Regions from separate parts of the Streptomyces sp. LN549 genome, predicted to be linked through region 2. Evidence: riboswitches for the same ligand, from Rfam matches in the RefSeq annotation. Region 2 holds a riboswitch; each other region holds the start of a gene.

Region 1 (7,710 bases), 3.5 Mb from region 2:
CCGCGAGGAGTGGGAGTCGGCCGTGCGGCGCACGGGGCCGACGCTCCGAGACCGGCCGCAGTGACCTGACACGACGGCACGGCGCCGGTGCCGGCCGTGAAGAGGCCGGCACCGGCGCCGTGTGCCCGGTGGTCAGACGAGGAGCTTCGTCTTCGCCCGCTGGTACTCCTCTTCCGTGATGGCGCCCTTGTCCTTGAGGTCCGCGAGTTTCGACAGATCCTCGACGTGGCTGCTCTTCGGCGCACCGTTCGCGTCGGACGTGCCCGCGGCCTCTCTCACGTACGCCTTGAAGGCCGCGTCCCGTTCCTTCGCGTCCTTCACGTCACGCGTCCCCATGGATTTGCCGCGTGCGATCACGTAGATCAGAACGCCCAGGTACGGCAGCACCAGTGCCAGGATCAGCCAGCCCGCCTTGGCCCATCCGCCGAGGTCGTCGCTTCGGAAGATGTCCATGATGACGCGGAACAGCAGGAAGAGCCACATGATCCAGAGGAAGAACCAGAGCATGGTCCAGAACAGGTTGAGCAGGGGGTAGTCGTCCATCGTCCACTCCAGGCGCCGCGTCGAATGGCTGAGTCTGAAATCAGTCATATCACCGCATTTATGCAGGCGCCCGTTGAGGTTTCCTGTGTTCCGCCAGGAGAGGGTTGGGGGAGCGGGCGGGTGCGGCGTGACGCGGGGCGACGCCTACTTCTCCGGCACGGAGGCGGCGGAGGCGGGGGCCTCTGCCGAGGCGGTGTCGGTGGAGCGCTCTACGGGTTCGGCCTGCTGCGGGATCGAGGATCCGGCCTGGGCCTCCGCTGCGCGTGCGGCCGCCGAGGTCTTCCGGCTGTGCACCAGGATGCCTATGAAGCCGGCGATGAACCCACTGATCAGGCCCGATATCGCGTGGTTGACCGCGTTGACCGATTCGCTGTCCGGGAGGCCGACGGCGGCGTAGTTCACCAGCGCGCTCATCACCGCCCCCATCAGGCCGCCGATGAGGCCGCTGATGACGGCGCCGCGCACGGGTGAGGACGGGGCGGCCGTGGCGGTCGGGGCAGGGGCGGGAGCGGGGGTGAGCGGTGCGGTCATCGTCGGGGCCCTCCAGACAGGCTGCGATGGGAGTCCGGGAGCGGCTTGACGGGCGCGGCGACATGCGCGCTCGGGGCCTGCTCGCACGGGCAGCCCACCGGTCCGGGGGATGCAGCAGTTACCTTGCGGCAGAACACGTGTTCCGTGCAACACCTTCTCGTTTCCGACACTTTGACGGCATGGTGAAGATCGCCCGCGGAAGTGGAGCGGTTGCCGCCGCCAAGGGGGCAGTGAGGGTGGTTTGTTCAGGTTTGGCGGTGCCGATCGGCTGTCCCTGCAATGTGGTTGGGGAGGGCTGGCCGTCGCTGTCGGCGGAGGGCCGTGACGGGCAGGTGCGCGGGCACCGTCCGGTCGCTGCGGGATCGGCGGCCCGGACCGGGTGCCGACTGAGGGGTGTGGACGCCGAGTGGTCATGAGCGTCTCGAACATGCCGTAGAGTTGTGTTTACCGACGCGGGGTGGAGCAGCTCGGTAGCTCGCTGGGCTCATAACCCAGAGGTCGCAGGTTCAAATCCTGTCCCCGCTACTGAAGAATCAGGCCCGGCATGCATACAGCGTGCCGGGCCTGATTCGTTTGTACGCCGTCGGCCCGCCGGGTCGCCGGCCGGCGCGGGCCGTATGCCGCGTACGTACCCCCATTGGCCGACGAGGAGTCGCCCCGCGACCCTGCTCCGGGAAGCCTGGGGGTGGTGCGCGGTACCGTCCGCGGCCGTGGGCGCACCGGGCAGGAGACCAGCAGGTGGGGAAGCGGGAGAAGCGGCGGAAGAGGCGCGCAGGTGGGGTGCGGACCCGCCGTTTCGTCCGGGCTCTGCCTGCGCTGATGATCGTCGGGGGCGTGCTGTTCGACGTCCTCACCCCGCCCGCCTTCACGGCCATCCCGTTGTTCGCGGCGGCGCCGCTGATCGCCGCACCGTTCTTCTCGCTGGCCAGTACCGTCCGCACCGGCGTCGCCGCGCTGCTGGCGGTCGCCGGGGTGCGGATCTACAGCGGCACCCTGATCCAGGTCGTGCCCTCCATCGAACTGCTCACCGTCCTCACCGTCTCCGTCCTCGCTGTCGTGATCAACGGGGTCGTGCGGCGCAGCAACGAGCAGCTGGCTTCCGCCCGGGTCATCGCGGAGACCGCCATGCGGGCGGTGCTGCCGACGCCGTCCGACCGGATCGGCGGGCTGCATGTCGCCGCGCGGTACGAGGCGGCGCAGGCGGACGAGTTCGTCGGCGGCGACCTGTTCTCGGTCACGGACACCCCGCAGGGGGTGCGGCTGGTGGTCGGGGACGTGCGCGGCAAGGGACTGGACGCCGTGGAGGCGGTGGCGGTGATCATCGGGGCGTTCCGGGAGGCGGCCGAGCAGGAGGAGTCGCTCGAGGGCGTGGCGCAGCGGCTGGAGCGTGCGCTGGCGCGCGAGGCGAGCACCCGCGGCGGCCTTGATGCGGTCGAGGGGTTCGTCACCGCCGTGCTGGCGGAGATCCCGCCGGGTGCGTCCGTGGTGCGGATCGTCAACCGCGGCCACCCCGAGCCGCTGCTGCTGCACACGGACGGGGCGCTGGAGGTGCTCGGGCCTTCGGTGCCGGCGCTGCCGCTGGGGATGGACCTGGGGGTGTGGCCGGACCGGGCCGACGAGTGGGAACTGCCCGCCGGGGCGACGCTCCTTCTCTATACGGACGGCCTCTCCGAGGCCCGTGACGCCGAAGGGGTCTTCTACGCCCCCGCCGAGCGGCTGAGGGGGCGGATCTTCCCGGGGCCCGAGGAGCTGCTGTCCGCGCTGACCGATGACGTGCGGCTGCACACGGGCGGTGAGTCGACGGACGACATGGCGCTGCTCGCGGTCGGCCGGCCGGCCGAGGGCCAGCCCGACCGGCGCAGGACCGTGAAGATCGTCGGCCTGGGGGACGGTGGCGGATGAGCCCGAGCCTGAGCCCAGGGCCGGGTGCGGTGGGAGCGGTTTGGCTGCGATGCCACCGTCCGTAACCGAAGGGCATCCCTCCGCATAACATTTGACGCAACGTCAGAAAGCGGGTAGTGGCTGAAGGGTGATCAACTCGTCCGTTTCCACCCGGTTGTGTCCCGTAAAGTCCAGGCCAAAGACCTGAACGATCAGTGGGAACGGCTTGGAATCGGACCCCGGTGTCTATTAACGTTCGATAACGCAGCGCGGTTGTCCCAGCCGCCGTCAGTGGCGGCACCGTGCGCGAGCGCCGAATTCCGCAAGGGAACCGGGGAACCACCTACATGGGGTGAATCGGGCATCTCTGTCTTGTGACGAGACGGAGGAACCCGTAGGAGACCTTCCTGCTCCGAACCCGTCAGCTAACCCGGTAGGCGAGAAGGAAGGAAAGGAGTGCGCCCCCGTGGCGTCCAACAAGCCTGCCCCCGAAGCTCCCTCCCGGTTCGTGTCCGAGTACGGCGATGACTTCGCGACCCGGCCCGGCACCGTTGTCGGTGCGGAGCACGGGGCCGCCTACGCGACCGATCACGGGACCGATCGGGGCAGCGGCTTCGGAATCGACTTCCGCGCCGACGACTCCGGGCCCGACAGGGCCTGGGAGGAATGGAATCCCACCGAGGACTCCGTCCGTCCCGTGCGCGGCAAGCACCGCGTCGCCAAGCAGCGCAACGGTCTGGCCCGTAGCTCCACCGTCCTCGGCGTCGGCGTCATCGCGGCCGTCGGTGCGGGTGGCATGGCCACCGCCCAGAGCAAGCCGCCGGTCTCCATCTCTCTTCCCGATTCCATCTCGGACAATCTCCCCGACGCCAAGTCCCTCCCGGGCGTCGGCGCACTGTTCTCGGGTGAATCCGAGTCCGCGGCGGAGAAGGCCGTGGCCGAGACCGCTTCCGCCCCGCTGACGACCGCCGGCATCACCACCGCCGAGGCCGAGCAGGGCACCACCGACGCGGGTGAGGCCCTGCGCGCCCGCATCCTCCAGCAGGCAGAGCAGCAGCAGGACGCCGCCGACGCCGAGGTCAAGGCCGCAGCCGAGAAGGCCGCAGCCGAGAAGGCCGCCGCGGAGGCGAAGAAGCAGCAGGACGCCGCCGAGGCCAAGATCGCCGCAGAGAAGAAGAAGGCGGCGGAGGAGGCGGCGAAGAAGGCGGAAGCCCTGCGGCTCGCCAAGCTCGCCGCCAGTTACGCCATCCCCACCTCCTCGTACACGATCACCTCGACCTTCGGCGAGGCCGGATCGATGTGGTCCTCCGGCTACCACACGGGCCTCGACTTCGCGGCGCCCACCGGTACGCCGATCAAGGCGATCCACAGCGGCACGATCAAGTCGGCCGGCTACTCCGGCTCCTACGGCTACCGCACGGTCCTGGAGCTGGAGGACGGCACGGAGCTGTGGTTCTGCCACCAGTCCTCGATGGATGTCAGCATCGGCCAGAAGGTCACGACCGGCGACACCATCGGACGCGTCGGCGCCACCGGCAACGTGACCGGCCCGCACCTCCACCTGGAGGTCCACACCCCGGACGGCACCGGCATAGACCCGATGCCCTGGCTGCAGGCCCGGGGCCTGACGGTCTGAGACCGTTCCTCCACGCCGGCTCCCCGGCCCGTGAAACCCCGGCAGCCCTGACGCTCACCCCCCGACGTCAGGGCTGCCGGTCTGTCTCCGTCCGCTCGCTGCACCGGATCAAGATGCACAGGCCACGGAATAGCGGAGCCCGCGGAAGTGGTTGTTCCACCCATGACTTCTCTTCGCAAGCTCGGCTCCTCCAGTCTCCAGGTCTTCCCGCTCGCCCTCGGGGGCAACGTCTTCGGCTGGACCGCCGACGAGGCGCAGTCCTTCGCCGTTCTCGACGCGTACGCGGCGGCCGGCGGCAACTTCGTCGACACCGCCGACGCCTACTCGGCCTGGGTCCCCGGCAACGAGGGCGGCGAGTCGGAAACCCTCATCGGCAAGTGGCTCGCCGCACGCGGCAACCGTTCGGACGTCGTCGTGGCCACCAAGGTCGGCGCCCACCCCGCCTACAAGGGGCTCTCCGCCACCACCATCAAGGCCGCTGCCGAGGAGTCGCTGCGCCGGCTGGGCACCGACCACATCGACCTCTACTACACGCACTTCGACGACGAGACGGTCCCGGTCGAGGAGATCATCACCGCCCTCGACCAGCTGGTGAAGGACGGCAAGGTCCGCGAGATCGCCGCGTCCAACATCAGCCCCCAGCGGCTGCGTGCCTCGCTGGACTTCTCGGAGCGCGAGGGGCTCGCCCGCTACGTGGCCCTGCAGCCCCACTACAACCTCGTCTCCCGGGACACGTACGAGGGCGAGCTCCAGGACACCGCCGCCGGTGCCGGGCTCGCGGCCGTCCCGTACTTCGCCCTCGCCTCCGGGTTCCTCACCGGCAAGTACCGTCCGGGCACGGCCGTGGAGAGCGCCCGCGCCGGGAGCGCGGCCACGCACCTGGAGTCGGAGCGCGGCCGGAAGGTGCTCGCCGCGCTCGACAAGGTGGCCCAGGAGCGGGACGCCGAGATCGCGACCGTGGCGCTGGCGTGGCTGGCCGCCCGGCCGACCGTCGCCGCACCGATCGCCTCGGCCCGTACCGTCGAGCAGCTTCCCGCGCTGGTGGCCGTCGCCGGACTGCAGCTGACGGACCAGGAGCTGGCGGACCTCACCGAGGCTTCCGCCTGAGGCCTGTCCGACCCTGATCCGCCGGCCCGGCCGCCCCTAACCCTGTTGTCCGTACCGCGGCTGGTCGTACGGAGGGTCGGTGCGCGGAGGGTTCGTGTACGTCGGTGCGCTGTAGGGCTGCCCGGCGTACGGGTATGCGGGGTGCGGATACGGGGCGTGACCGCCGTGGGGCGGGTACACCCCGTAGCCCGGGCCCGGGACCTGCCCCTGGGCCTGTCCTTGGTACGGCCGGCGCACCGGAGGCACGAACCGGGAGCGCAGACGGCCCGTGGCCTGTGCCGCGTACACGAGGGCGGGGCCTGCGGTCTCCCTGCGCTGCCACAGGTGGTGCAGCAACTCCCGCTCGCGTTCGGCGAAGTCCGGGCCCGCCGTGCCACGGCGGGCCTGTCGGCGCAGAAAGGCCAGCGAGGTCGCGAACGACTCGTACTCGGCGACCGTGCGGGCCGCCGCCCTGCCCTGGGCCTTCACCTCTTTCCGCTCCATCCGCGCCGCGGCGGGTATGCGGGCGTGCGCGGGGTGATGGGCGTGCGCGGGAGCGTATGCCGGGTGGAACGCGTGGCTGTGGGGCCTGCCGTACGGGCCGCCGGCCGCCGTTGCCGCCGCCGTGCGTTGGCGGGCGACACCCCTGGCCATGCCGCGGGCCCGCATCGAGGAGAGGGCGAGGGGTTCGGCCGGGGACAGCCAGCCGGCCGCGGCGTACGCCGGCAGCTCGACGCCGAGGGTGCGCAGCTCGCGCAGTCGGGCCCAGATCGCCAGCCAGGTCACCAGCCCGAAGACCGGGACCATGAACGCCCCGTACACGGCGTAGAAGCCGTACGGGCCGAATGCGGACGACCCGTTCCACAGGGCGTGCATGCCCATCGCGAGGAGCAGGCCCAGCAGCGGGAGCGCGATGCGCCGGACGCGCTGATGGCGCGCACTGCTTGCGGCGATCCCGAAACCGACACCGGTCAGAACGGTGAAGAGCGGATGGGCGAACGGGGACATCACCGCACGCATGAAGAAGGTCGCCGCGGTCACGGAGGCGAACCCCGAGCCCATCATCTGGTCCTCACCGAAGGCGTTGCCCAGATAGAGGATGTTCTCGGTGAAGGCGAAACCTGTCGCGGTGAAGCCGGCGACGACCACGCCGTCGACGATCCCGCCGAAGTCCCGTCGCCGGAAGAGGAAGAGCAGCAGGACGGCCGCCGCTTTGGCGCTCTCCTCCACGACGGGCGCTATGACCGTGGCGCCCAGCGTGTCCGCGCTGCCCGGGTCGGCCGTGGCGGTGGCGATCCACCGCGTCGCGAAGGAATTCGCGATGATCGCGACCAGGGCCGCAGCGCAGGCACCCCAGGCGAAGGCGAACAGCATGTTGCGCCACGGGCCCGGTTCGACCCGGTCCAGCCAGCGGAACGCCGTCATCAACACCGGAACGGGCAATACGGCCAGGCCCAGACCGACGAGGAACCCCTGCGTCCCCGTCTGGTCACGGACCAGGGCGAGGATCACCAGCCCGCAGAGCGCCAGCACGGAGAAGACGGCGACGACACGGAGCGTCCTGCTCCGCCACAGCATGCCGACGCGGCGCGGGCGGTAGCGCCACTGACCCCGGTCCGGCGCGGCAGCCAGGATCTCGCCGACGCGATGCTCCTCGAGCACCGGGACGGCCGGCTGTGACTGTCGCTGAACAGACCCGTCGGACACCCCACGACCCTAACGAGCGGGACTGACAACGGCCATGGCGCCTGGTCGGCTCCCGGTGCGGTGGCAGGCGCCCGCCGGCTGATCAGCGGCAGAAGCCCCTCGGCCGGTCAGCGGCGGGCGAACAGCAGGTCGTGCACCACGTGGCCCTTGTCCAGGCCCTGTCCCTCGAACCGGGTCAGCGGCCGGAAGGCGGGCCGTGGTGCGTAGCCGCCGTCCGCCGCCGTGTTCTCGAAGCGGGGGTGCGCGGTCAGCACCTCCAGCATCTGCTCGGCGTACGGCTCCCAGTCGGTCGCGCAGTGCAGGACCGCTCCGGGCTTCAGCCGCTG
Region 2 (7,710 bases):
CCGCGCCTGGCGGTCGTCGGCAATCCCGGAAGCCGCCGGGTCGGCCTCTTCCAGGACGCCGTGCGCGCCACCGGGCTGCCGCCGGCCCGCACGGTGTCCTGGCTGGACGTGCTGAAGGGGAAGGCGGCCTTCCTGCCCGGAGAGACGGTGCGCATCGACTCGCCCGGCGAGGACGCCGAGGTCGAGCGGATGCTGCGCGGTGTCGACGACCCGACCAGGGTGGAGGGCTCGGCCCTCTGGTACGCACGGTTCACCGCCGCCGTACGGGACGTGGCGAGGGCGGCGACGACCGCCGGTGCGCTCCTGCTGGACAGCCCCGGCGACATCGCGGCGCTGTTCGACAAGCGTCTCTGTCACGGCGTCCTTGACGCCGCCGGCGTACCCGTTCCGGCCTCGCCTACGTCGGGGCCTTCGGCGCGTCCTGTACAGGGCTGGGACGATGTGCGTGAGCTGATGGCGGACCACCGCATGCCGCGCGTGTTCGTGAAACCCGCGCACGGATCCTCCGCCTCCGGAGTGATGGCCGTGGAGACGGCCGGCCCCGGCCGGATCCGGGCCGCCACCTCGGTCGAGCGCGACCCGGCCGGCCGCCTCTACAACTCGCTCAAGGTCCGGCGCTGCACGACGGAGCGCGAGGTGGCTGCCGTCGTCGACGCACTCGCACCCGACGGTCTGCACATCGAGCGCTGGCTCCCGAAGGCCTCGCAGCGGGGCCGGGTCGCCGATCTGCGGGTCGTGGTGGTCGACGGCCGGGCGACCCATGCGGTCGTCCGCACCAGCCGCTCCCCCATGACCAATCTGCACCTCGGCGGCGCGCGCGGCGATCTCGGCGAGGTGCGGGCCGCCGTCGAGGCGGCGGGCGGCAGCTGGGCCGGGGCGCTGGCCGTGTGCGAGCGGGCGGCCGCCGCCTTCCCGGGCACGCTGTGCGTCGGCGTCGACCTGCTGCCCGCAACCGGCTGGCGGCGCTTCGCCGTCGGCGAGGTCAACGCCTTCGGTGATCTGCTGCCGCGGCTGACCGGCCTTCCGGGCAGCGGCGCCGAGGGCCTGGACACCTATGCGGCGCAGGTCGCCGCCGTAATGAACCGAGCAAGGAACCATCGTGTCAGCGCAACACCCTGAATCACCCGAGTCCTCCTCCGGCGTCACGGGCGCCGTCGCCCCCGACATGAGCGAGGTCGTGGGCAGCCACGATCTGCTGCTCGTCACCCTGGACACTCTGCGCTACGACGTCGCGGCGGAGCTCGCCGCCGCCGGGCGCATCCCGAATCTGGCCCGGCATCTGCCGGGTGGTGTCTGGGAGAAGCGGCATGCCCCGGGGAGCTTCACCTACGCCTCGCACCAGGCGATCTTCGCGGGGTTCCTGCCCACTCCGGCCGCTCCCGGGCCACATCCCCGGCTGTTCGCCGCACGGTTCGCCGGCAGTGAGACCACGGCGGAGCGCACCTTCGTCTTCGACGCGCCCGACCTGGTCTCCGCTCTCGCCGGGGCGGGATACCGCACGGTGTGCATCGGCGGAGTCGGGTTCTTCAACCGGCAGGCCCCGCTCGGCTCGGTGCTGCCCGGGATGTTCCAGGAGGCACACTGGGAGCCGGAGTTCGGCGTGGCCTCGGCCACCTCGTTCGAGGCGCAGGTGGCCCGCGCCGAGCAGGTCGTCGGGGAACTCCCGGCCGGCCGACGGCTGTTCCTCTTCGTCAATGTGTCGGCACTGCACCAGCCGAACTGGTTCCACCGGCCGGGCGCGACCCGCGACGCGGGCGACAGCCGCGCCACCCACGCGGCCGCGCTGGAGTACGTGGACGCCCACATCGGACGGCTCTTCGCCGCAGCGAGCAGCCGACGCAGGGCCTTCGCCATCGTCTGCTCCGACCACGGCACGGCGTACGGCGACGACGGCTACACCGGTCATCGGCTCGGTCACGAGTCCGTCTGGACCGTTCCGTACGCGCATTTCTTCCTGGAACCGGGGGCCACCGCACGATGACCAGTCCGCACACCACTCGCCCGTACCAGAGCTATGTCTACGCCTATCCTCACAAGACGGCGTACGGCAGGCTCGCCGAGCACCCCGGCGGGAGGCCCGCGCTGCGCGACCTGTGGGCGGGCGAGAACAAGGACGCGCTCTCGCTCTACCTCCACATACCCTTCTGCGAGGTCCGCTGCGGCTTCTGCAACCTCTTCACCCGGATCGGTGCGCCCGACGAACTCACCACCCGCTATCTCGACGCGCTGGACCGGCAGGCGACCGCCGTACGGGACGCGCTGGGCGACGGGGAACCGGTGCGCTTCGCCGCCGCCGCGTTCGGCGGCGGGACCCCCACCTTCCTGACTGCGGGCGAACTGGAGCGCCTGTGCGACATCGCGGAGAAGCGCATGGGCGCCGATCTGCGGTCGGTGCCGCTGTCGGTGGAGACGTCCCCGTCGACTGCGACGGCCGACCGGCTGGCCGTCCTCGCCGACCGGGGGACGACCAGGATCAGCATCGGCGTGCAGAGCTTCGTCGAGGCCGAGGCCCGTGCGGCGGCCCGCCCGCAGCGCCGCGCGGACGTGGAGACGGCCCTCGGCCTGATCCGGGACACCCGCATCCCGGTCCTCAACATCGACCTGATCTACGGCATCGACGGCCAGACCGAGCAGAGCTGGCGCACCTCGCTGGACGCGGCACTGCAGTGGCGGCCCGAGGAGCTGTACCTCTACCCGCTCTACGTCCGTCCGCTGACCGGCCTGGGCAGGCTCGGGGCCGCCGACGAGGCCGTGGCGGACGCGGCCTGGGACGAGCAGCGGCTGCGGCTGTACCGGGCCGGCCGCGACCATCTCCTTGCCCGCGGCTACGAGCAGGTGTCGATGCGGATGTTCCGCCGCGCCGGCACCCCGCTGGCCGACGGTCCCGATGACTACGCCTGCCAGACCGACGGCATGATCGGCCTGGGCTGCGGCGCCCGTTCGTACACCTCTCGGCTGCACTACTCCTTCGACTACGCGGTGGAGATGCGCGAGGTGCGGGCGATCATCGACGGCTACACGGCCACCGAGGACTTCTCGCACGCCGAGGTGGGCCGGTTCGCCGACGGCGACGAGGCGCGCCGCCGTCATCTCCTGCAGTCCGTCCTGCAGGCCGAGGGCCTGCGCGTGTCCGAGTACCGCAAGCGCTTCGGCACGGACCCGGACAGGGACTTTCCCGAGGAGCTCGCCCGGTTCGAGGCCCGGGGCTGGCTCGACGCGGACGCGGCCTCCACCGGCCGGCTGCGTCTGTCCCCCGAGGGGCTCGCCCACTCCGACGCCCTGGGCCCCGACCTCTTCTCCCCCGCCGTACGGGCCGCGATGGCCGCGTACGAACTGAAGTGAGCCCCGCATGGACCTGACGATTCTCTACCGCGGCCCGCTCGCGTCGTGCGACTACGACTGCCCGTACTGCCCCTTCGCCAAGCGGCGCGACAGCCGGGAGCAGCTGCGGGCCGACCGGGCGGCGCTGGAGCGGTTCACGGCCTGGGCAGCGGCGCAGACCGGTGACCGGATCTCGGTGCTCTTCACCCCGTGGGGCGAGGGGCTGGTGCGTTCCTGGTACCGCCGGGCGCTGGTCGAGCTGGCCCGGCTGCCCCATGTCCGCCGCGTGGCGATCCAGACGAACCTCAGCGGCCGTACGCAGTGGCTGGCCTCGGCGGGGGCCGCGGGCCGCGACAAGATCGCGCTCTGGTGCACGTACCACCCGGGCCAGACACCGTACGAGCGGTTTCTGGGCCGGTGCGGGGAGCTGGCGTCGCTGGGGATCCGCCACAGCGTGGGAGTGGTCGGGCTCGACGCCCATCTCGGCGAGGCGCGGCAGCTGCGGGCCGCCCTTCCCGAGGAGGTCTACCTCTGGGTCAACGCCGCCGAGGGGCATACCTACACGGACGAGGAGGCGGACCGGTGGACGGGGATCGACCCGCTGTTCCCGTACAGCCGCCATCCGCACCGTTCGGCGGGCCTGCCCTGCCGGACCGGTGAGTCGGTGATCTCGGTGGACGGCGACGGCACGGTGCGCCGCTGCCACTTCGTCCCCGCGGAGCTCGGCAATCTCTACGACGGCAGCTACCGCGCGGCGCTGGGGCCGCGGGCGTGCCCGCTCGCCGTCTGCGACTGCCACATCGGGTACGTGCACCTGGAGACGCTGCCGCTGTACGACGTCTTCGCGGGCGGTGTGCTGGAACGCATACCGGCGCTGCCGCTGCCCCCGGTCGCCACCGCCGGCGCTGCGGATGCCCGGGGCGACTGAGGACAGCGGCCCCTCAGAGCGGCAGCAGGTCGGGGCGCTTGGCCTCGACGTGGTCTCCCGACGACTCGCCGCGCAGCCGCCGGCCGATCCACGGGACCAGGTACTCGCGCGCCCAGTGGATGTTGTCGCGCCGTACCTCGAGCGTTCCGCGCTGTGCCTGCGGCGGCCACTCCTGGTCCGGGTCGGCGGGCACGTCGAGGCCGAGCACCTGCGCGGCGCGCAGCGCGACCCGGGTGTGGCCCTCCGCCGACAGGTGCAGCCGGTCGTCGTCCCAGGCCCGCCGGTCCTGGACCGAGCGCAGGGACCAGAGGTCGAGCACCGGGCAGTCGTACCGGTCGGCGATGGACCGCACATGGGCGGTGTACGTGGCGATCTTGCCGCGCAGATGGCGCAGCACGGGCACGTTGCGGGTGTCGAAGCCGGTGGTGACCATGACGGTGCCGACCGACCGGGTCAGGTCGGCGACCGCGCGCTCGAAGCGCTCGGCCACGTCGTCGGGGTCGGTGCCCGGCCGGATGATGTCGTTGCCGCCTGCGCAGAAGCTCACCAGATCGGGGGCGAGTTCCCTGGCGCGCGGCACCTGCTCCTCGACGATCTGGTCGAGGAGGCGTCCTCGTACGGCGAGATTGGCGTACCTGAAGTTCCCGTGCGCGGATCCTGCGCTGCCCGCCGCCGCGTCGGGGTCCGGGAGCTGGTCCGCGAGGAGTACCGCGAACCGGTCCGCCCAGCCGACGAAGGTTCCGTCCGGGCCGGGGTCACCGACTCCCTCGGTGAAGCTGTCGCCAATCGCCGCGTACGACCCGATGGCGCCCTGTCGGTTGATGACGCCCTGCTGGATGTTGTTCGAATCGTCTGCCACAAGGGCATATCCTGCACCGCCGAATGTGACCTACGCGACCGTAATACGGGGTTGACGGGTGGTGATATAGACCACCCGGTCAGTTTTTGGTAAAGGGGGAATAAGCAGAGGGACGGTGCGCCGCCGCACACCGTCCCTCTCTGCACTGCTCAGGTCCGGTTCACCGGACCGGTGTTGCCCGGATCAGACGTTGATCCCGTGCGACGCCAGGTACGCGATCGGGTCGATGTCCGAGCCGTACGCGGGGCCCGTGCGGACCTCGAAGTGGAGGTGCGGGCCGGTGGCGTTGCCGGTGGCGCCGGACAGGCCGACCTGCTGGCCCGCGGTCACGGTCTGGCCCGCCGAGACGGAGAGCGAGGACATGTGGCCGTACTGCGAGTAGTGGCCGTCGGCGTGCTTGATGACGACCTCGTTGCCGTACGCGCCGCCCCAGCCGGCGGTGACGACGGTGCCGGAGGTGATCGCCTTCACGCTCGTGCCGGTGGAGACGGGGAAGTCGATGCCGGTGTGGCTGCCGCTGGACCAGTTGGCACCGGAGGCGCGGTAGGCGGTGGTGTGGTTGCCCGGAACCGGGTGGACGTAACCGGAGTCGTTGCTCTGGGCGGCCGGGGCCGAGGTCTCCTCGGACGACGAGGCGTCGGAGGAGGAGGAGACGTTGGAGGCGGTGGAGGCCTTCGTCACGGTCTTGACCGGAGCCTTGGGCGCGGCCTTCGACGGGGTGGTGGAGCCCGTGGAGGTGGTGGTGGCCTGGCTCGTGGACTTGCCGCCGAGGGTCAGCTTCATGCCCGGGAAGATCAGGCTCGGGTTGTCGCCGACGACCTTGCGGTTGTCCTGGTACAGCTTCTCCCAGCCGCCCTTGAGCTTGTGCTCGGCAGCGATCTTCGACAGGTAGTCGCCGGAGACCACGGAGTAGGACGTGGTGCCGGCCTGCTTCTTCGCGACCGGCGTGGCCGGGGTGGCGTGCGCGGCGGCCGACTTCGAGGTGGCGGGAACGGCCTGCTCCGCGGCGTGGGCACCGGTGGCGCCGAGCAGCGGAAGCGCGATGACGGCTCCACCGGCGCTCGCGGCGACGACGCCACGCGCGATGGTGCTGGACTTGGGACGGCGGTGCTTACCCGATATGGGCATGAAGGTTTCCTCTCCGGCGCCTACGAGGTGAGCTGTCGGGTTCGGACTGGAGATGTCCGGTCGCGGCTGGCGCGACTTCACCCCGAGCCGGCCGGTTTCCCGGTCGGCGGCTTACCTGGTTCCCCCGCTCCTGCCACGCGGTGAGTGGGTGCGAATTCCGGGCGGCGGCAGGATTAGGCGGTCCGTCCGGATTGACAGCGAACGTAAGCGAGCCGGGACGACAGAAACAAGCCACGGGTTCCACTTCGGATTCCGCTCCGGGAATTCGGCACGGAATTCCGGTCACACTCCGTGGATTACGGATCTTGGCTTTCCGCGCGGCGTCCGGAATACCCCACGGCCGCACAGCCACACACCGTCACGGATATGATCCCGCTCACGAGAGGGCAACCATCTCCCGCGCAAGCAGGGCATGTTCCACCAAAAGCCCCAATACGGACATGCTGCGCTCATCCGTCACGCCCCGACCGGTGCGCCGCGTGTCTCGGCCCCTCGCCGCCGGGCACGTGGACGGTCCCGCAGCCCCGAAAACAGGGGCGCGACCAAGATGATTGCCCAAGGAATCAATGTCGTATCGTCACGAGAGTGGACCCGCAGGCGACACGCGCCGGCGGCAGAGCCTCCAGGAGTGACCGTGACGCAGCAGCTGCCGCAGACCCCGTCGACGGAGCCCGAGCTGGCGGGTGTCCGCAACTTCCGTGACGTGGGCGGGCTGCCCACCTCGGACGGCCGCCGGGTGCGGTACGGGCGGCTCTACCGCAGTGGTCACCTGGCACACGCGACGGCCGAGGACGCCACGTTCCTTTCCGGTCTCGGCCTGCACACCGTCTTCGACTTCCGCAACGGCGCCGACCACAAGCTGGACGGCCTGGACGTGGAGCTGCCGGGTGTGCGCAATGTGAGCATCCCGCTCACCGACCCGGCGGACGGCGCGGAGTTCTGGCGGATGGTGCGCGACGGCAACATCGACGAGCTGCGATCGATCCTGGCCGACGGCAAGGGGTCCCACCGGATGATCGCCTCGTACCGCCGCATCATCCTGGACCGCACGGCCGAGCACAGCCGGGTGCTGCACGCCCTCGCCGAGGACAGCGTGCCGGCGCTGATGCACTGCGCCGCAGGCAAGGACCGTGCGGGTCTCTCGATCGCGGTGTCCCTGCTCGCTGTCGGCGTCGAACGCGACGCCATCGAGGCCGACTACCTCAAGTCCAACGACGCGCACCGCCGCTACAAGGTCCGTCGCAGCGACACCTCCGCCGCCGGAATGTCCGCCGAGGTGATGGAGCTGCTCAATCCGCTCTTCGGCGCCCACCCCGACTACCTCGCGGCGGCCTTCAACACCATCGACGAGACCTGGGGCAGCACCGACCGGTACCTCGCCGACGGCCTGAAGATCACCCCGCAGACACGCGAGCGGCTGCGCGAGCGCCTGCTCGACGAGGTCTGACCGGCCGGGGGCACCCGCCGCTGCCGG
Region 3 (7,710 bases), 1.4 Mb from region 2:
CCAGCCGAGACCGTCGATCAGGAAGACGCAGTTGCGGTCGGCGGGGGTGAGCTCGGGGATCGCCGCAGCGAAACCGGGGACGTCCTGTCCCGCGACGAGCGTCGGCAGCAGATCGGCGAGCGAGCCACTGCCGTACTCCGGCACGGGGGCCGTGTCGACGGGGAGCAGTACCGGGTCCTGCCAGGCAGGCTGGACCATCAGTGGCCGGCCGCCGCGGTCGCGGCCGTGGCCTCGGAGAGCGCCTGGGCGAACGCGAGGGTCTGGCGGACGGTGTCGGGGCCGTCGCCGGCCTCGCTGACCCGCAGGCTCAGGTCGTCGGCGGTCGAGCTGCCGGTGTAGCCGTGGTCGGCCTCGCAGTTGGTGTCACCGCAGGCGGCGGGTTCCAGGTCGATCCGGGAGACCGCACCCCAGCCGATGGTCAGGACGACCTCGCGGGGCAGCGTGCCCGGGACGTACTTCTCCGGGTTGGCCACGACCCTGCTGACCACGACCGAGGAGATCCGGTCGAGCTTGACCGACTCGGTGGAGGTGGTGGCGTACGGCGTCGGGGAACTGGTGTCGGCGTTCTGCTCGTCGGTGTGGCTGACGATGAAACGGGTGTCCGTGAGCACCAGTACCGTGACGTGCCTGCGCACCTCGTTGGAGTCGAAGGTCGTCTCCTGGTGCACCAGGTACGAAGCGACCGGCTCACCGCCCACGGCGGCCTCCACCGCCTCGGCCACGAGGGCCGGGTAGTAGCCGCTGCGCTCGATCGCCGCGCGCAGCCCCTGGGTCGTCGTACCGGTCTTAGCCATACGCACCATCTTACGGGGGGCTGATGACTGCCGGGGACGTCCCGCCACCCCACCGGACGGGGGCGGGAGGCGGCGGGGGTCAGTAGTTGGACAGGCGGCGGGGGCCGAGGTCGGTTCGGGCCGGGGGCGGCGAGAGCCGGACGCTCGCTCCGAGGACGGTCAGCCCGTGGGTGGCGACCACGACCGGTTCCAGGGCGATGGAGACCACCTCGGGGTGGTCGTCGACCAGCCGCGAGACCCGCAGCAGCAGTTCCTCCAGCGCGGCGGTGTCCACGGGCGCCGAACCACGCCAGCCGAAGAGGACCGGGGCCGCCCGGATGGACCGGATCAGTTCGGCGGCGTCGCGGTCGGTGGCGGGCACCAGGCGGTGCGCGGTGTCGCCGAGGAGTTCGGAGGGTGCGCCCGCCAGGCCGAAGGAGAGGACGGCGCCGGCCGCCGGGTCGATGGCGGCCCGCACGACGGTGTCGACGCCGCGCGGGGCCATCGACTGCACGACGGGCCGGAGCTCGGCGGGCTTGCCGAGCAGGTCGGTCAGTTCGCCGTACGCCCGGCGCAGCGCGCTCTCGCCGGCGAGGTCCAGGCGGACTCCGCCGAGATCGGCCCGGTGACGCAGATGGGGCGCGGTCGTCTTCAGCGCCACGGGGTAGCCGAGCTGCGCCGCCGCGGCCACGGCCTCGTCCGGCCCGGTAGCCGGGAGGGTGGGCCGGACGGTGATGCCGTAGCAGGCAAGGAGCTCGCGGGCCTCGTCGTGCTCCAGGGGCCTGCCGCGCGGATCGGGGTCCGGGCCGAGCAGGGCGTCGATGAGGGCGGCCGCGGCCGGCTCGTCGATGGTGTCGTCGAGGAACTCGGGCACCTTGCCGGGTACGGCGGCCTGGCGTCGCCACTGGGCGTAGCGCACGGCTTCGGCGAGCGCCCGGACCGCGCGTTCGGCAGCAGGGTAGGCCGGGATCCGGCCGACGGCACGGGGGGCTGGGGCTTCGGGGGCGAGGGCCTGGTCGCCGGCGGCTGTGCCGACGGTTCCTGTGACTACGGTGCCGGGGGCTCCCGTGCCGCGGGTTCGCGTGCCGGGGGTTTCCGTGCCGGGGGCGAGGGCCGGGTCGGCAGCTGATCCGGCCGCCCGGTGACCGGACGGAGCCCCTGCCGGTCGTCCCGCCGCCGCCACGCCGGGCGAGGCCGGGGCCGGGCGCTGCTGCGCCACCGTGCTGGTCGCGGCGGCCAGGGCCTCCGCCAGGCCGCCGATCTCCACATGGACCACGGTCACCGGCTTGGCCGGGCCGGCGGCGGCTGCCGCGTGCAGGGCGGTGGCCAGGACCTCTCCGTCGCCCGACTCCGCCTCGCCGTTCTCCCCCACCCAGGGGATCGCCGTCACGACGACCGCGTCGCAGCCGTCGTCGGCCAGCGCCTCGGCCAGCGCGTCCCTGAAGTCCTGGGGGGTGGCGGCCGTGGTGAGGTCGATGGGCGGGCGCGGGCGCAGCCCCTCCGCCAGGCAGGCGTCGTACGTGAGGAGCCCGAGGGACTCCGAGTTGCCGAGGATCGCGACCCGTCCGCCGGCGGGGAGCGGCTGGTCGGCCAGGAGCAGGCCCGCGTCGACCATCTCCGTCACCGTGTCGACGCGGATCACGCCGGCCTGGCGCATCAGCGCGGAGACCGTCGCGTCAGGGATCCGGCTGACGGGGACCGCGTGGCCGGGCGGGGTGGAGCCGCTGTGCCGGGCGCCCTTCACCACGACCACCGGCTTCACGGCCGCGATCCGCCGGGCGAGGCGGGTGAACTTGCGGGGGTTGCCGAGCGACTCCAGGTACAGCAGGGCGACGTCGGTGTCCGGGTCCTCGTACCAGTACTGGAGGAAGTCGTTGCCGGAGATGTCGGCGCGGTTGCCGGCCGAGATGAAGGTGGAGAGCCCCGCACCGCGCCGGTAGAGCCCGGAGAGCAGGGCGATGCCGATCGCGCCGGACTGGGTGAACAGGCCGATGCGTCCGGAGGCGGGCCGTTCGGGTGCGAGGGAGGCGTTGAGCCGGACGGCCTCGGAGTTGTTGATGATGCCGAAGGCGTTCGGGCCAATGATCCGCATGCCGTACGAGCGGGCCTGGCGCACCAGTTCGCGCTGGCGTTCGCGGCCTTCGGCGCCCCACTCCGCGTATCCGGCGGACAGGACGACGAGCCCCTGGACGCCGTGTTCCCCGCAGTCCGCGACGGCCTCCGGCACCCGGCCGGCGGGGACGGCGACGACGGCGAGGTCGACCGGTTCCCCGATCTCTCCGAGGGAGCGGTGGGCGGGCACGCCGTCGATCGTGGTCTGGTCGGCGGCGAACGCGCTGTTCACGGCGTAGGTGCGGCCGGTGAAGCCGGCGCCCAGAAGGTTGCGCAGGACCGTACGGCCCACGCCGCCGGGGGTGCGGCCCGCGCCGATGACGGCGACGGAGCCGGGGGCGAGCAGCCGCTGCACGGAGCGGGCCTCCGCCCGGTGTTCCCGGGCGCGCTGGACGGCCATCGACTCGGCGGTCGGTTCCAGGTCCAGGGTGAGGTGGACGGAGCCGTCCTCGAAGCTGCGCTGCTGGGTGTACCCGGCATCCCGGAACACCTTGATCATTTTGTTGTTGGCGGGCAGCACCTCGGCGGCGAAGCGGCGGATGCCGCGTTCGCGGGCGACGGCCGCGATGTGTTCGAGCAGGGCCGAGGCGACTCCGCGGCCCTGATGCGCGTCCTGGACGAGGAAGGCGACCTCGGCCTCGTCGGCCGGGGCCGAGGCGGGCCTGCCCTGCTCGTTGATCCGGTCGTAGCGAACGGTGGCGATGAACTCGCCGCCCACCGTGACGGCCAGTCCCACCCGGTCGACGTAGTCGTGATGGGTGAAGCGGTGGACGTCCTTGGCGGAGAGCCGGGGGTAGGGAGCGAAGAAGCGGTAGTACTTCGACTCGTCGGAGACCTGCTCGTAGAAGCTGACCAGGCGGTCGGCATCGTCCGTGGTGATGGGCCTGATGCGTGCGGTGCCGCCGTCGCGGAGCACCACGTCCGCCTCCCAGTGATCGGGATAGGCGTGATGCGGACTCTGCTCCGGAGAGGGCTGCATGGGCAAAGCCTACGGCTCCGTCAGCGGTCGCGTGGGGGCCGGGGCCGGGGCAGTCTGAGGGTTGGCCGGGCGACGGTCGGCGTGGGCCGGGAACGGCCCGCGCGGGTCGGCCGGAGCATCGCGCACTGCATGAGAGACTGGTCTAGACAACCATTGATTCGTGAAGGGCAGAACCATGGCTGAGCGCCGCGTCAACGTCGGTTGGGCCGAGGGCCTGCACGCCCGCCCCGCTTCCATCTTCGTCCGTGCCGCCACGGCTTCCGGCATCCCCGTGACCATCGCCAAGGCCGACGGCAACCCGGTGAACGCGGCCTCCATGCTCGCCGTGCTCGGGCTCGGCGCGCAGGGCGGCGAGGAGATCGTCCTCGCGTCCGAGGCCGACAACGCCGAAGCCGCCCTGGACCGTCTGTCCAAGCTGGTCGCCGAGGGGCTCGACGAGCTTCCGGAGACCGTCTGATCCCGCCGGGTCACGACAGCAGGTATTCCTGCGAGAGAGCCGCTGCACCCTAAACCGGGAGCCGCGGCTCTTTCGTTTGCGCGAAGGGCCTTCACCCAACAACGTGAACGGCCCTCACCCGACAAAGGAACGCGCCCGGAAATCGGCTGCGCCGACGGTGCTTCGGGCAGCAGAAAGAAAGCCCTGCGGAATGCCTATTCTTTGTATACGGCGCAATTGTTAATGCCGGCCGCTCGGTGTGTTTACGGCATGTTGCGAGGTCCTCACCCGGGCGGGGCGGGCCACGGCGGCATCCGGCCGGCCGGGGCGGCGCAGCCGGTACGCGGCGGTGGCCCGCTCGGCATGCTGGGTGGCCAGGGACCTCGCCCTCTCCGCGTCACCACGCGCCACGGCGTCCACGATCGCTCCGTGCTCGGCCCACGAATCGGACGGACGGGCCGGGTGCTCGACCACGTACATCCAGGCGGTCTTGTGGCGGAGCTGGGTGAGCATCGCGATCAGGCCGGGGCTGCCGGAGGCCTGCGCGAGTGTCTCGTGGAACCAGCCGCCCAGGGAGCGCAGATCGTCGCCCTCCCCTCTGCGGGCACGCTCCTGGCCGAGCCTGACCAGGCCGCGCAGCACTCTGAGGTGCGCGTCCGTGCGGCGGTGAGCGGCTCGGGCCGCACCGAGCGGCTCCAGGAGCATCCGGACCTCCAGGAGGTCGGCGGCCTCCTGCTCGGTGGGCTCGGCGACGCAGGCTCCGGCGTGCCTGCGAGTGACCACGAACCCCTCGGACTCCAGGGTGCGCAGCGCCTCCCGCACCGGGACGCGGGAGACCCCGTAACGGCGCGCGAGCACCTCCTCGGTGAGTCGGCTGCCGCGCTCGAAGACACCCGAGACGATGTCTTCACGGATTGCCGTGCATACCGAATGCGCCGGAATGCGCATGTCCGAACCTCCGCCTTAATCCCCGCGAAACACGGCCGATCGACGCCTGTCCTGCGACTCTATTGCAATGCGGTCGCATTTCCGACGGCGGGTGGAAATTCATGAATATCTTTTGGTCACCGGCCGTTCGGGAACGACCGGTGCGGACCCGGCGCGGACTTGGTGCCGCATGGCGGCACGGCGAAGGCCCCGGCGTGGTGCCGGGGCCTTCGCCGGGTGTCTGGGGGTTGGTCAGACGGTGACGCCGTGGGCGCGCAGGTAGGCGACCGGGTCCACGTCGGAGCCGTACGAGGGTGTGGTCCGGGCCTCGAAGTGGAGGTGCGGGCCGGTCGAGTTCCCGGTGGAGCCGGAGAGGCCGATCTGCTGTCCGGCGCCGACGCTCTGGCCGACGGACACGCCGATCGAGGAGAGGTGGCCGTACTGGGTGTACGTGCCGTCCGTCATCCGCAGCACGATGTTGTTGCCGTACGCGCCGCCCCAGCCGGCCTCGACGACCGTGCCGGCGCCGACGGCGACGACGGAGCTGCCGGACGCGGCGTGGAAGTCGATGCCGGAGTGGCTGCCGGAGGACCAGAGCGAGCCGCTGGACTTGTAGCCGGTGCTCACGTACGAACCGGCGACGGGGAGCTGGAAGGAGCCGAGCCGGGTGCGCTCGGCGGAACGGGCGGCGCGGGCGGCGCTCTCGCGGGCCTCCTCGGCGCGGGCGGCGGCCTTCGCCTTCGCGGCCGCCTTGGCCTTCGCCTTCGCCTTGAGCTCCGCCTTCTTCTTCGCCTCGGCCTTCTTCTTGGCCGCCTCGGCCTTGGCCTTCTGCTCCGCGACGTCGGCCTGGTGCCGCTGCGCGTCCGCCTGTGCGCCGATCCGGTCGGCGAGGACGTTCTCGATGGCGATGACCTGGGTGAGGCCGGTCTCGCTGACGGCGGGGGTCTCGGTGCCCGCGGCGAGGGCCGGGGAGGCCAGTCCGCCGATGACGCCGGTGGTGGCCAGAGTCGCGATGCCGACGGCCTTCGCGCCGCTGCGCGTCAGACGGCCCGGGGCACGGTGCTTCCCGGTGGCACGGGTGAACGCCATGAAGTGGCTGGTCCTTTCCTTCCTTCTCGCCTACCGGGTTAGCTGACGGGTTCGGAGCAGGAAGGTCTCCTACGGATCCCCCGGCCTCGCACGAGGCGCGGGCGTCCGATTCACCCCAGGGACTGCGTGGGTCCCCGGCTCCCCAGGCTCGCGCCTGACGGGGACTCGGCGATGACTGCCCGGTACGTCGCGGATGCGGCATACGAGTGACGGACAGCGGAGCCGACGCTAAACGGGGGCACTTCCCTGCACCAAACGGACAGGCCGTTTTGTAGCACATCCCACAGGGCAGACAGGCAACCTCCCCCATAAAGCGGACAAAACGGAAGGTCCTGGCGGAGACGTCTCCGCCAGGACCTTCCGTTTGCCCCGATATCGAGTGAAGTAGCGGGTCGGCTCAGCCGGCCACGACCGATACCTCACCGATGCCGAGCGCCCTGACCGGGTCGGCGATCTGCGCCGCGTCACCGACCAGGACCGTGACCAGCCGGTCCTGCGGGAAGGCGTTGACCACGGCCGCGGTCGCCTCGACCGTGCCGGTCTCCGCGAGGCGTGCGTACAGGTGCGCCTGGTAGTCGTCCGGAAGATGCTGCTCGACCTGGTCGGCGAGCGTGCCCGCGACCGAGGCGGCCGTCTCGAACTTGAGCGGGGCGACACCCACGAGGTTCTGCACGGCCGTCTCGCGCTCGGCGTCCGTCAGTCCTTCGGCCGCCAGGGTCCGCAGGACCTTCCACAGGTCGTCCAGCGCCGGGCCGGTGGACTCCGTGTCCACCGAACCGCTGATGGCGAGCATCGCGGCACCCGTGGCCCCGGAGGCGGAGTCCGGGGCCGAGGAGCGCAGCACCTGGGCGAAGGCCCGCACGCCGTAGGTGTAGCCCTTCTCCTCGCGCAGCACCCGGTCGAGCCGGGAGGTGAGAGTGCCGCCCAGGCAGTACGTGCCGAGCACCTGCGCCGGCCAGACGCTGTCGTGCCTGTCGGCGCCGATGCGGCCGATCAGCAGCTGCGTCTGCACCGCGCCGGGGCGGTCCACGATCACCACACGGCCCGCGTCGTCGGCGGTGATCGGCGGGACGGGGCGGGGCTCTGCGGTGTTGCCCGACCAGTCGCCGACAGTGTCGGCGAGCAGGGCGTCCAGGTCGATGCCCGTGAGGTCGCCGACGACCACGGCGGTCGCGGTCGACGGGCGGACATGGGCGTCGTAGAAGGCGCGCACGGCCGCGGAGTCGATCCGGGCCACGGTCTCCTCGGTGCCCTGGCGGGGGCGCGACATGCGGGCCGTGGCCGGGAAGAGCTCCTTCGAGAGCTGCTTGGCGGCACGCCGGGCCGGGTTGGCCTGCTCGTGCGGAATCTCGTCCAGCCGGTTGCCCACCAGCCGCTCGATCTCGCTGTCGGCG
Region 4 (7,710 bases), 2.8 Mb from region 2:
CCGCCGGGTACAGTCGCGGCCACTGCTTCCCCCGGAGTCCTCATCGGACCCCGGAAACACTGGTCCTGCTGTCGAGGCGAGAGAGAAGTTGGTGAACGACCAGCACCCCCACACCGGGTACGCCGGATACGACGGCCACTCCATGGGCGGCTTCGACAGCGACCCGCTCTTCGGCTCTCTCCCCGGCGACTACGACGCCTCGTACGACACCACGACGGCCTATGCCGCCCCCTACGGCACCGGCCAGGCCGACTACAGCGGCACGTACGACGCCTCCCAGTGGGACACGGGCGCGCACCGCACAGCCGAGTACGGCCACTCCGCCGACTATCCGGCCCACACCGCGCAGCCGCAGCAGTACCCGTACGACACCGGCCCGCAGTACGACACCGGCGCGACCTGGATCCCTGCGGACGGCGGCTACGGCCACACGATCCCGGCCCAGCACGGCGCCCCGGACGCCTCAGGCCAGTGGGACACGACCGCCTGGCACCAGAACGGCCAGTGGGCCGACACCGGAACAGCGGGATACGACACCGGCGCGTACGACGCCACCGCCTGGAACACCGGCGCCACGCCCGAGCACGAACAGCAAACCGTGCACACCGCGGCGACGCCGCACGCATCCGAACAGACGGCCCAGCATCCGTACGCAGTCAACGAGGCATACGAGCAGCAGGCCTCCCCCACGACGACGCACGAAGCGGCGTACGAGCAGCAGGCCTCCTACGATCCCTACGATCCGTACGAGCCCTACCGGACCGCCGAGTTCAGCCTCCCGGAGACGGACCCCGACGCCGAGGCCACCGACGGCACCCGGTCCGAGGCCGACGATCAGACCGACGGTCACGAATCCGCGCCGGCCGCCGGCCACCGCCCCGCAGGCCGCCCCGTCACCCGCAGCGGTGGCGGAAGCCGCAGCCGCAGGCGCTCCCCCGCGAAGCGTTCCGCACTCCTCACCGTCGCTGTTCCGTCCGCCTGCGTGATGAGCGTGGCGGGCATCGCCGCAGCGTCCGTGGGCGGAATGGGCGCCGGCGAGGAGAAGAAGGACGAGACCACGTCGATGGCGGCCGCCGACCCCGGCACGGTCAAGCCCGTCGCGGCCAACAACAAGCTGGACACCCAGCTGGCCAACCTCAGCGCAGACGCGGAGAACTTCGCCGATCGCGCCAGCCGCACCCAGGAGCGCATCGACCTGAAGGCGCGGCAGGCCGCCGAGAAGAAGAAGCGTGCGGAGGAGGCCGCCCGCAAGGAGGCCCTGCGCCCCAAGTTCGTCATGCCGGTCACCAATCACCGGCTCAGCGCGTACTTCGGCCAGGCGGGCGTCAACTGGATGTCCGTGCACACGGGCATCGACTTCCCCGTCGACTACGGCACGCCGGTGATGGCGGCGACCGACGGCACCGTCCGTACGCAGTTCAACACCGCCTACGGGAACATGGCCATCGTCACCGCGGCCGACGGCACCGAGACCTGGTACTGCCACCTCAGCAGCACCCGGATCCGCTCGGGCTCGGTCAAGGCCGGTGACGTCATCGCGCACTCCGGCGACTCCGGCAACTCGACCGGCCCGCACCTGCACTTCGAGGTGCGGCCCGGCGGCGGCGCGGCCATCGACCCGCTGCCCTGGCTGCGCAGCCACAACGTCAACCCGAACTGATCCGCGGGCGGCGGTTGGCCGCCCGCGGGAGATCCCGAGAGCGCTAGGGCGTGTTCCGAAAGTCCCGCCTGCCCGGCGGCGTCTGGCACGCACGCTCGCCGCGTTGTCGGGATCACCCCGATACAACCAGTATCGGGGCGACCCTCCGCCTTGCGATCGCACGCACCAGACGCCGCCGGGCCCGCCCTTCGGGCGGACGGCGCTACTTTCGAAACACGCCCTAGAGCTTCTCGACCGGTGCGTATCGCAGCAGCAGCTTCTTCGGCCGTTCGTCCCCGAAGTCGACCGTGGCCTTCGCCTGGTCCCCGATGCCTTCGACCGCCGTCACCGTGCCCAGACCGAACTGGTCGTGGGTGACCCGGTCGCCGGCCACCAGCGTGATCGTCGGCTTGTCCGAGGTCCGCCGGGTCGCGAAGCCCGAGGGGCCGGAGCGCGAGCGGGACGCGGAGAGCGACGAGGTGATGCCCGCCGTCGGTCCCGCCGGGGCCGCCATCGGGCCCTTGCGCTTCCACTCCAGGTGCTGGTCCGGGATCTCCTCCAGGAACCGCGACGGCGGGTTGTACGAGGGCTGGCCCCATGCGCTGCGCATCGCCGCCCGGGTGAGATAGAGCCGCTCGCGGGCGCGCGTGATGCCGACATAGGCGAGCCGGCGCTCCTCCTCCAGCTCCTTGACCTGTCCCAGCGCGCGCATGTGCGGGAAGACGCCGTCCTCCATGCCGGTCAGGAAGACCACGGGGAATTCGAGGCCCTTGGCGGTGTGCAGCGTCATCAGCGTGACGACACCGGAGCCGTCCTCGTCCTCGTCGGGGATCTGGTCGGCGTCCGCGACGAGCGCGACCTTCTCCAAGAACTCGGCGAGCGTGCCCGTGCCCTCCTCCTCCGCCCGCTCCTGCTCGAACTCGAGCGCCACGGAGGCGAGTTCCTGAAGGTTCTCGATCCGGGTCTCGTCCTGCGGGTCGGTGGACGCCTGGAGTTCGGCGAGATAGCCGGTCCGCTCCATGACGGCCTCCAGCACGACGGCCGGTCCGGCGCCGGACTCCACGATCGTGCGGAGCTCCTCCATCAGCGTGTTGAACCGCTTCACCGCGTTCGACGAGCGGGCAGCCATGCCGTACGCCTCGTCGACACGGCGCAGCGCCTGCGGGAAGGAGATCTTCTCGCGCATCGACAGGGCGTCGATCATCGCCTCGGCCCGGTCGCCGATGCCGCGCTTGGGCACGTTCAGGATGCGCCGCAGCGGGACGGTGTCCTCGGGGTTGGAGAGGACCCGGAGGTAGGCCAGGACGTCCCTGACCTCCTTGCGCTCGTAGAAGCGCACGCCGCCGACGACCTTGTAGGGCAGACCGACGCGGATGAAGATCTCTTCGAAGACTCGGGACTGGGCGTTCGTACGGTAGAAGACGGCGACGTCGCCCGCCTTCGCGTCCCCGGCGTCCGTGAGCCGGTCGATCTCGTCCGCGACGAACTGCGCCTCGTCGTGCTCGGTGTCCGCGACGTATCCGGTGATCCGGGCGCCGGTGCCGGCGTTGGTCCAGAGGTTCTTCGGGCGACGGCTCTCGTTGCGCTCGATGACGGCGTTGGCCGCGGACAGGATCGTCTGCGTGGAGCGGTAGTTCTGCTCCAGCATGATCGTCGTCGCGTCCGGGTAGTCCTCCTCGAACTGGAGGATGTTGCGGATGGTCGCGCCACGGAAGGCGTAGATCGACTGGTCCGCGTCACCCACGACGCACAGCTCTGCGGGGGCGTCCTCGGGACCGGCCGGGCCGACCAGCTCCCGCACGAGGGTGTACTGGGCGTGGTTGGTGTCCTGGTACTCGTCGACCATGACGTGCCGGAAGCGGCGGCGGTAGTGCTCGGCGACGTCGGGGAACGCCTGGAGCAGGTGCACCGTCGTCATGATGATGTCGTCGAAGTCCAGGGCGTTGGCCTCGCGCAGCCGGGACTGGTACAGCGCGTAGGCATGGGCGAGGGTCTTCTCGAAGCCGTCCGTGGCCTGACCGGCGAAGGTCTCCTCGTCGATCAGCTCGTTCTTCAGGTTGGAGACCTTCGCCGTGAACGACTTCGGCGGGAAGCGCTTAGGGTCGAGGTCGAGATCGCGGCATACCAGGGCCATGAGGCGCTTGGAGTCGGCGGCGTCGTAGATCGAGAACGACGAGGTGAAGCCGAGCCGCTTCGACTCGCGGCGCAGGATCCGTACGCACGCGCTGTGGAAGGTCATGACCCACATGGCGTTGGCCCGCGGCCCGACGAGCTGCTCGACGCGCTCCTTCATCTCGCCCGCGGCCTTGTTGGTGAAGGTGATCGCCAGGATCTGGCCCGGGTGCACCCCGCGCTCGGCCAGCAGGTGGGCGATGCGGTGGGTCAGCACCCGGGTCTTGCCCGAACCGGCACCGGCGACGATGAGCAGCGGGGACCCGGCGTGCACGACGGCTGCGCGCTGCTCGGTGTTCAGCCCGTCGAGCAGCGCGGCGGCATCGACGACCGGGCGGTGGGCCCCGTCGCGGTAGTACGCGTCGCGGGGCGGCGGGGGCCCGTCGAAAACGCCCGCGAAGAGGTCCTCCGGCACCGCTTCGGGTGCGGAGTCCTCGGGGGGCGGCGGGGGCCCTTCCTCCGTGTGCTGGAGGCCGGCCAGGAAACTGTCGTCAAAGAGGCTGCTCATCGCTGTCCGAGTCTAGGGCGCCGCACTGACACTCCGGGCCCGAGTGACCAACCACGCACTCACGACCGGACACACAGAGCGAGCGGCGGACCGCACGGCGTGGGGGAATTCCAGGTCCACCGGGCCCACAGCACCCCGATCCGTCGAGGTCACGAAAATGTATCGGGCATATCGAACATCAACCTTCACAGCGGCACCATGAGTTGGCTAGCGTGCTCGTTCGGGCGGCCCGTACCCCCAGAGGCGATCCACGCCGACCGGGCGTCCACGCCGAATCCGGGCTGCCCGCATCAGGAGTCCGGAACCGGGGACCCACACGCATCACCGGGGTGAATCGGTCCGAATCCCCCACCAGGACCGTAGGGCAGCCTTCCGTTCCGCCCGAACCCGACAGCTAACCCGGTAGGCGGTCCACGGAAGGAGATGCCGGCCTTGGCGTCGCATCGCAAACCGCGCACCCTGGTGCGCAACACCGGCCCCGCCGTCGGGCTCACGACCGCCGCGCTGGCGTCGGTGACTCTGCTGTCCACGCAGAGCGCACTGGCCGCCCCGGCCCCCAAGCCCAGCATCGAGGACGTGCAGAAGAAGGTCGACGACCTCTACCGCCAGGCGGGCACCGCGACCCAGCAGTACAACCAGGCGAAGGAGGCGACGACCAAGCAGCGCTCCAAGGTGGACACCCTGCTGGACGACGTCGCCCGGCGCACCGAGAAGCTGAACGAGGCCCGCAGGACACTCGGCACCTATGCCGCCGCCCAGTACCGCGGCGGCGCCCTCGCCCCGACCGCCACCTTCTTCCTGGCCGACGACCCGCAGTCGTTCTTCGACCAGACCCATCTCATGGACCGGATGACCGAGCGCCAGACGCTGGCCGTTTCGGACTTCCGTACGCAGCAGGCGAAGGCGTCCAAGCAGCGGGCCGAGGCCGTGGCGAGCCTGGAGACGCTCACCGAGTCGCAGGCGACGCTGCGCACCAGCAAGCAGAACGTCCAGACGAAGCTGTCCGAGGCCCGCAGCCTGCTGTCGAAGCTGACCGCCGAGGAGAAGGCGCGTCTGGCGGAGCTGGAGCGCAAGAAGGAGGCGGAGGCCAAGCGCAAGGCTGCGGAACTGGCGAAGAAGCAGGCCGCCGCGAAGGCCGAGGCTGCCCGCAAGGCCGAGGAGGCCGCCAAGGAGGCGGACACCGGAAGCGGTACGGACACCGGAAGCGGGACCGGCACCGGCACCGGCACGGGTTCCGGGACCGACGCCTCGACCAAGGCCGAGAAGGTCATGGCGTTCGCCAGGGCGCAGCTCGGCAAGCCGTACGTCTGGGGGGCCACCGGCCCGGCCTCGTACGACTGCTCGGGGCTCACCCAGGCGGCCTGGAAGGCGGCCGGCGTCGACATTCCGCGGACCACCTGGGACCAGGTGAACGTCGGCACCCGGATCGCCACGGCGGACCTGCAGCCCGGGGACCTGGTCTTCTTCTACGACGACATCAGCCACGTCGGCATCTACAAGGGCGACGGCATGATGATCCACGCGCCGAAGCCGGGGGCGAACGTGCGCGAGGAGTCGATCTTCTACATGCCGATCTACGGAAGCGTGCGACCGGGCTAGACGGGCTTCCAGACCCAAGCCCGGGTCCGAGCCCAAGCCCAGGTCATGAGAACGCCGCTGTCCGGACCCCATGGGGTTCGGACAGCGGCGTTCTCATGCGCCGGTGACACGGCTCAGGTCCAGAGCGTGGCGATGAAGATGTTGACGATCGTGAGTCCGCCGACCGCGGCGAAGAGGCCCTTGTCGACCTTCTCCTCGTCGCGCTTGACGTAGACGAGCCCGAGGATCACGACCAGGATCAGCAGCTTGATGCCGATCTTGACGTTGTTCACCGGGTGGTCGTCGGCCTGGTCGAGCCCGACCAGTGCGATTCCGGTGACCAGCATGGTCAGCGCGCCGTGCAGCATGGCCGGGACGAACCGTGCCGTGCCCGCACCCATCGCCTTCATCTGGGTGAGGAAACCGCCCAGCAGAGAGGCGATGCCGATGATGTGCAGGGCGACGAAGACATCGATGAGTACACGCATGGTTCCGCAGCCTAGCCCCGGCCATATCAGCACTCCGCAGCCCGGTCGACCTAAGTGACCACTTGACCGCGAGATGCACCAATTGCCTGACTCTGGTGCAATTTTTCCGATCATCCGGCGACAACGCAACGCCAAGTTAAGACAATAGGCGTCATTACAACTCTTTCCCGTGTCCCGGGTTTAGCGTCCCTGTCCAGGTGGCCGGCACACCGCCGATCCGCACCCGGACGGCGTTCCCGGTCACCCCGCCGAGGTTCGGCGGCGGGCCGCTCCCCCTGTTGGCGGCCCGCCGCCGGACCGGGCGGGCCCGTCGGTAGACCCCGGCGGGCCGTCGAAAGGAAGGACGCCCGCCCTCGTGGCAGCGCACCGGAAACCCAAGCAGCGCCCGTACACCGGCTCTGCTGCCCGCACCGCAGCGACGCTCGCCTTCGCCGGGGCCGCGACCGCCGCCGCGTTGCCGGGATCCGCGCACGCCGATCCGGCGCCGACCCCCGCCCAGGTGAAGGCCGAGGTGGACCGGCTGTACCGGGAGGCGGAGGTCGCCACCGAGCAGTACAACGGCGCGAAGGAGAAGGCCGCCGCCACCGCCAAGTCCGTGGACGCCCTGCGCGACGAGGCCGCCCGCAGGACCGACCGGCTCAACGCCGCACGCGACGCGCTGGGTTCGTACGCCGCCGCGCAGTACCGCTCCGGGGGCATCGACCCCGCCGTGCAGCTGGCGCTCTCCTCGGACCCCGACCAGTACCTCCAGCGCGCCTCGTACGTGGACCGGGCCGGCGAGCGGCGCGCCACCGAGGTCCGCGCCGTGCAGCGCCGCGTCGCGGACGTGGCCCAGGTCCGTGCCGAGGCCGCCGGTCAGCTGACCGAGCTCGCCGCCCGCCAGGCCGCCCTGAAGGAGCACAAGGCGACGGTCCGCACCAAACTCGCCGAGGCCCGACAGCTGCTCGCCCGCCTCTCCCCCGCCGAGCGCGCCTCCTACGACGCCTCCGAGGGCGGCCGCGGCGGCGCCCACGCCGACCGCAGCGCCCCGCGCGGCTCGGCCCAGGCGCCCAACGCCCGCGCCGCCGAAGCGGTCGCCTTCGCCTACACCGCCCTGGGCAAGCCCTACGTCTGGGGCGCCACCGGGCCCTCCTCGTTCGACTGCTCCGGCCTCACCCAGGCCGCCTACCGCTCCGCCGGCCTCTCGCTCCCCCGGACCACGTACACCCAGATCAACGCGGGCCGGCGCGTCGCACGCTCCGAACTCGCCCCCGGGGACCTGGTGTTCTTCTACTCGGGCATCAGCCACGTCGGCCTCTACGTCGGCAACGGCCAGATGATCCACG

Evidence for each region. Region 2 has a riboswitch for cyclic di-AMP ahead of SH922_RS36270 (peptidoglycan DD-metalloendopeptidase family protein). Riboswitches for the same ligand answer to the same signal wherever they lie in the genome.
Region 1: it holds a riboswitch for cyclic di-AMP, as region 2 does, so the genes downstream of both, SH922_RS20900 (M23 family metallopeptidase) here and SH922_RS36270 (peptidoglycan DD-metalloendopeptidase family protein) in region 2, are expected to answer to the same signal.
Region 3: it holds a riboswitch for cyclic di-AMP, as region 2 does, so the genes downstream of both, SH922_RS30435 (M23 family metallopeptidase) here and SH922_RS36270 (peptidoglycan DD-metalloendopeptidase family protein) in region 2, are expected to answer to the same signal.
Region 4: it holds a riboswitch for cyclic di-AMP, as region 2 does, so the genes downstream of both, SH922_RS24495 (NlpC/P60 family protein) here and SH922_RS36270 (peptidoglycan DD-metalloendopeptidase family protein) in region 2, are expected to answer to the same signal.

The regions. Positions count from the first base shown of each region.
Region 1 is NZ_JAZHRI010000002.1:4,630,369-4,638,078, forward strand. Features, by position in the region: gene SH922_RS20875 (NAD(P)/FAD-dependent oxidoreductase) at 1-64, shown strand, start outside; gene SH922_RS20880 (SHOCT domain-containing protein) at 133-543, opposite strand; gene SH922_RS20885 (hypothetical protein) at 688-1,074, opposite strand; tRNA gene SH922_RS20890 (tRNA-Met) at 1,526-1,599, shown strand; gene SH922_RS20895 (PP2C family protein-serine/threonine phosphatase) at 1,813-2,976, shown strand; cyclic di-AMP (ydaO/yuaA leader) riboswitch at 3,257-3,410, shown strand; gene SH922_RS20900 (M23 family metallopeptidase) at 3,422-4,591, shown strand; gene SH922_RS20905 (aldo/keto reductase) at 4,754-5,698, shown strand; gene SH922_RS20910 (PrsW family glutamic-type intramembrane protease) at 5,735-7,384, opposite strand; gene trmB (tRNA (guanosine(46)-N7)-methyltransferase TrmB) at 7,492-7,710, opposite strand, start outside.
Region 2 is NZ_JAZHRI010000002.1:8,161,153-8,168,862, reverse strand. Features, by position in the region: gene SH922_RS36295 (STM4014 family protein) at 1-1,119, shown strand, start outside; gene SH922_RS36290 (STM4013/SEN3800 family hydrolase) at 1,166-1,981, shown strand; gene SH922_RS36285 (STM4012 family radical SAM protein) at 1,978-3,342, shown strand; gene SH922_RS36280 (STM4011 family radical SAM protein) at 3,350-4,249, shown strand; gene SH922_RS36275 (SGNH/GDSL hydrolase family protein) at 4,263-5,108, opposite strand; gene SH922_RS36270 (peptidoglycan DD-metalloendopeptidase family protein) at 5,292-6,236, opposite strand; cyclic di-AMP (ydaO/yuaA leader) riboswitch at 6,239-6,393, opposite strand; gene SH922_RS36265 (tyrosine-protein phosphatase) at 6,871-7,683, shown strand.
Region 3 is NZ_JAZHRI010000002.1:6,781,363-6,789,072, reverse strand. Features, by position in the region: gene SH922_RS30460 (alkaline phosphatase family protein) at 1-198, opposite strand, end outside; gene SH922_RS30455 (DUF5998 family protein) at 198-794, opposite strand; gene SH922_RS30450 (GNAT family N-acetyltransferase) at 874-3,864, opposite strand; gene SH922_RS30445 (HPr family phosphocarrier protein) at 4,040-4,321, shown strand; gene SH922_RS30440 (GntR family transcriptional regulator) at 4,541-5,248, opposite strand; gene SH922_RS30435 (M23 family metallopeptidase) at 5,480-6,316, opposite strand; cyclic di-AMP (ydaO/yuaA leader) riboswitch at 6,330-6,497, opposite strand; gene SH922_RS30430 (M16 family metallopeptidase) at 6,714-7,710, opposite strand, start outside.
Region 4 is NZ_JAZHRI010000002.1:5,367,122-5,374,831, reverse strand. Features, by position in the region: gene SH922_RS24505 (peptidoglycan DD-metalloendopeptidase family protein) at 92-1,660, shown strand; gene pcrA (DNA helicase PcrA) at 1,881-4,319, opposite strand; cyclic di-AMP (ydaO/yuaA leader) riboswitch at 4,578-4,744, shown strand; gene SH922_RS24495 (NlpC/P60 family protein) at 4,743-5,918, shown strand; gene SH922_RS24490 (hypothetical protein) at 6,032-6,385, opposite strand; gene SH922_RS24485 (NlpC/P60 family protein) at 6,741-7,710, shown strand, end outside.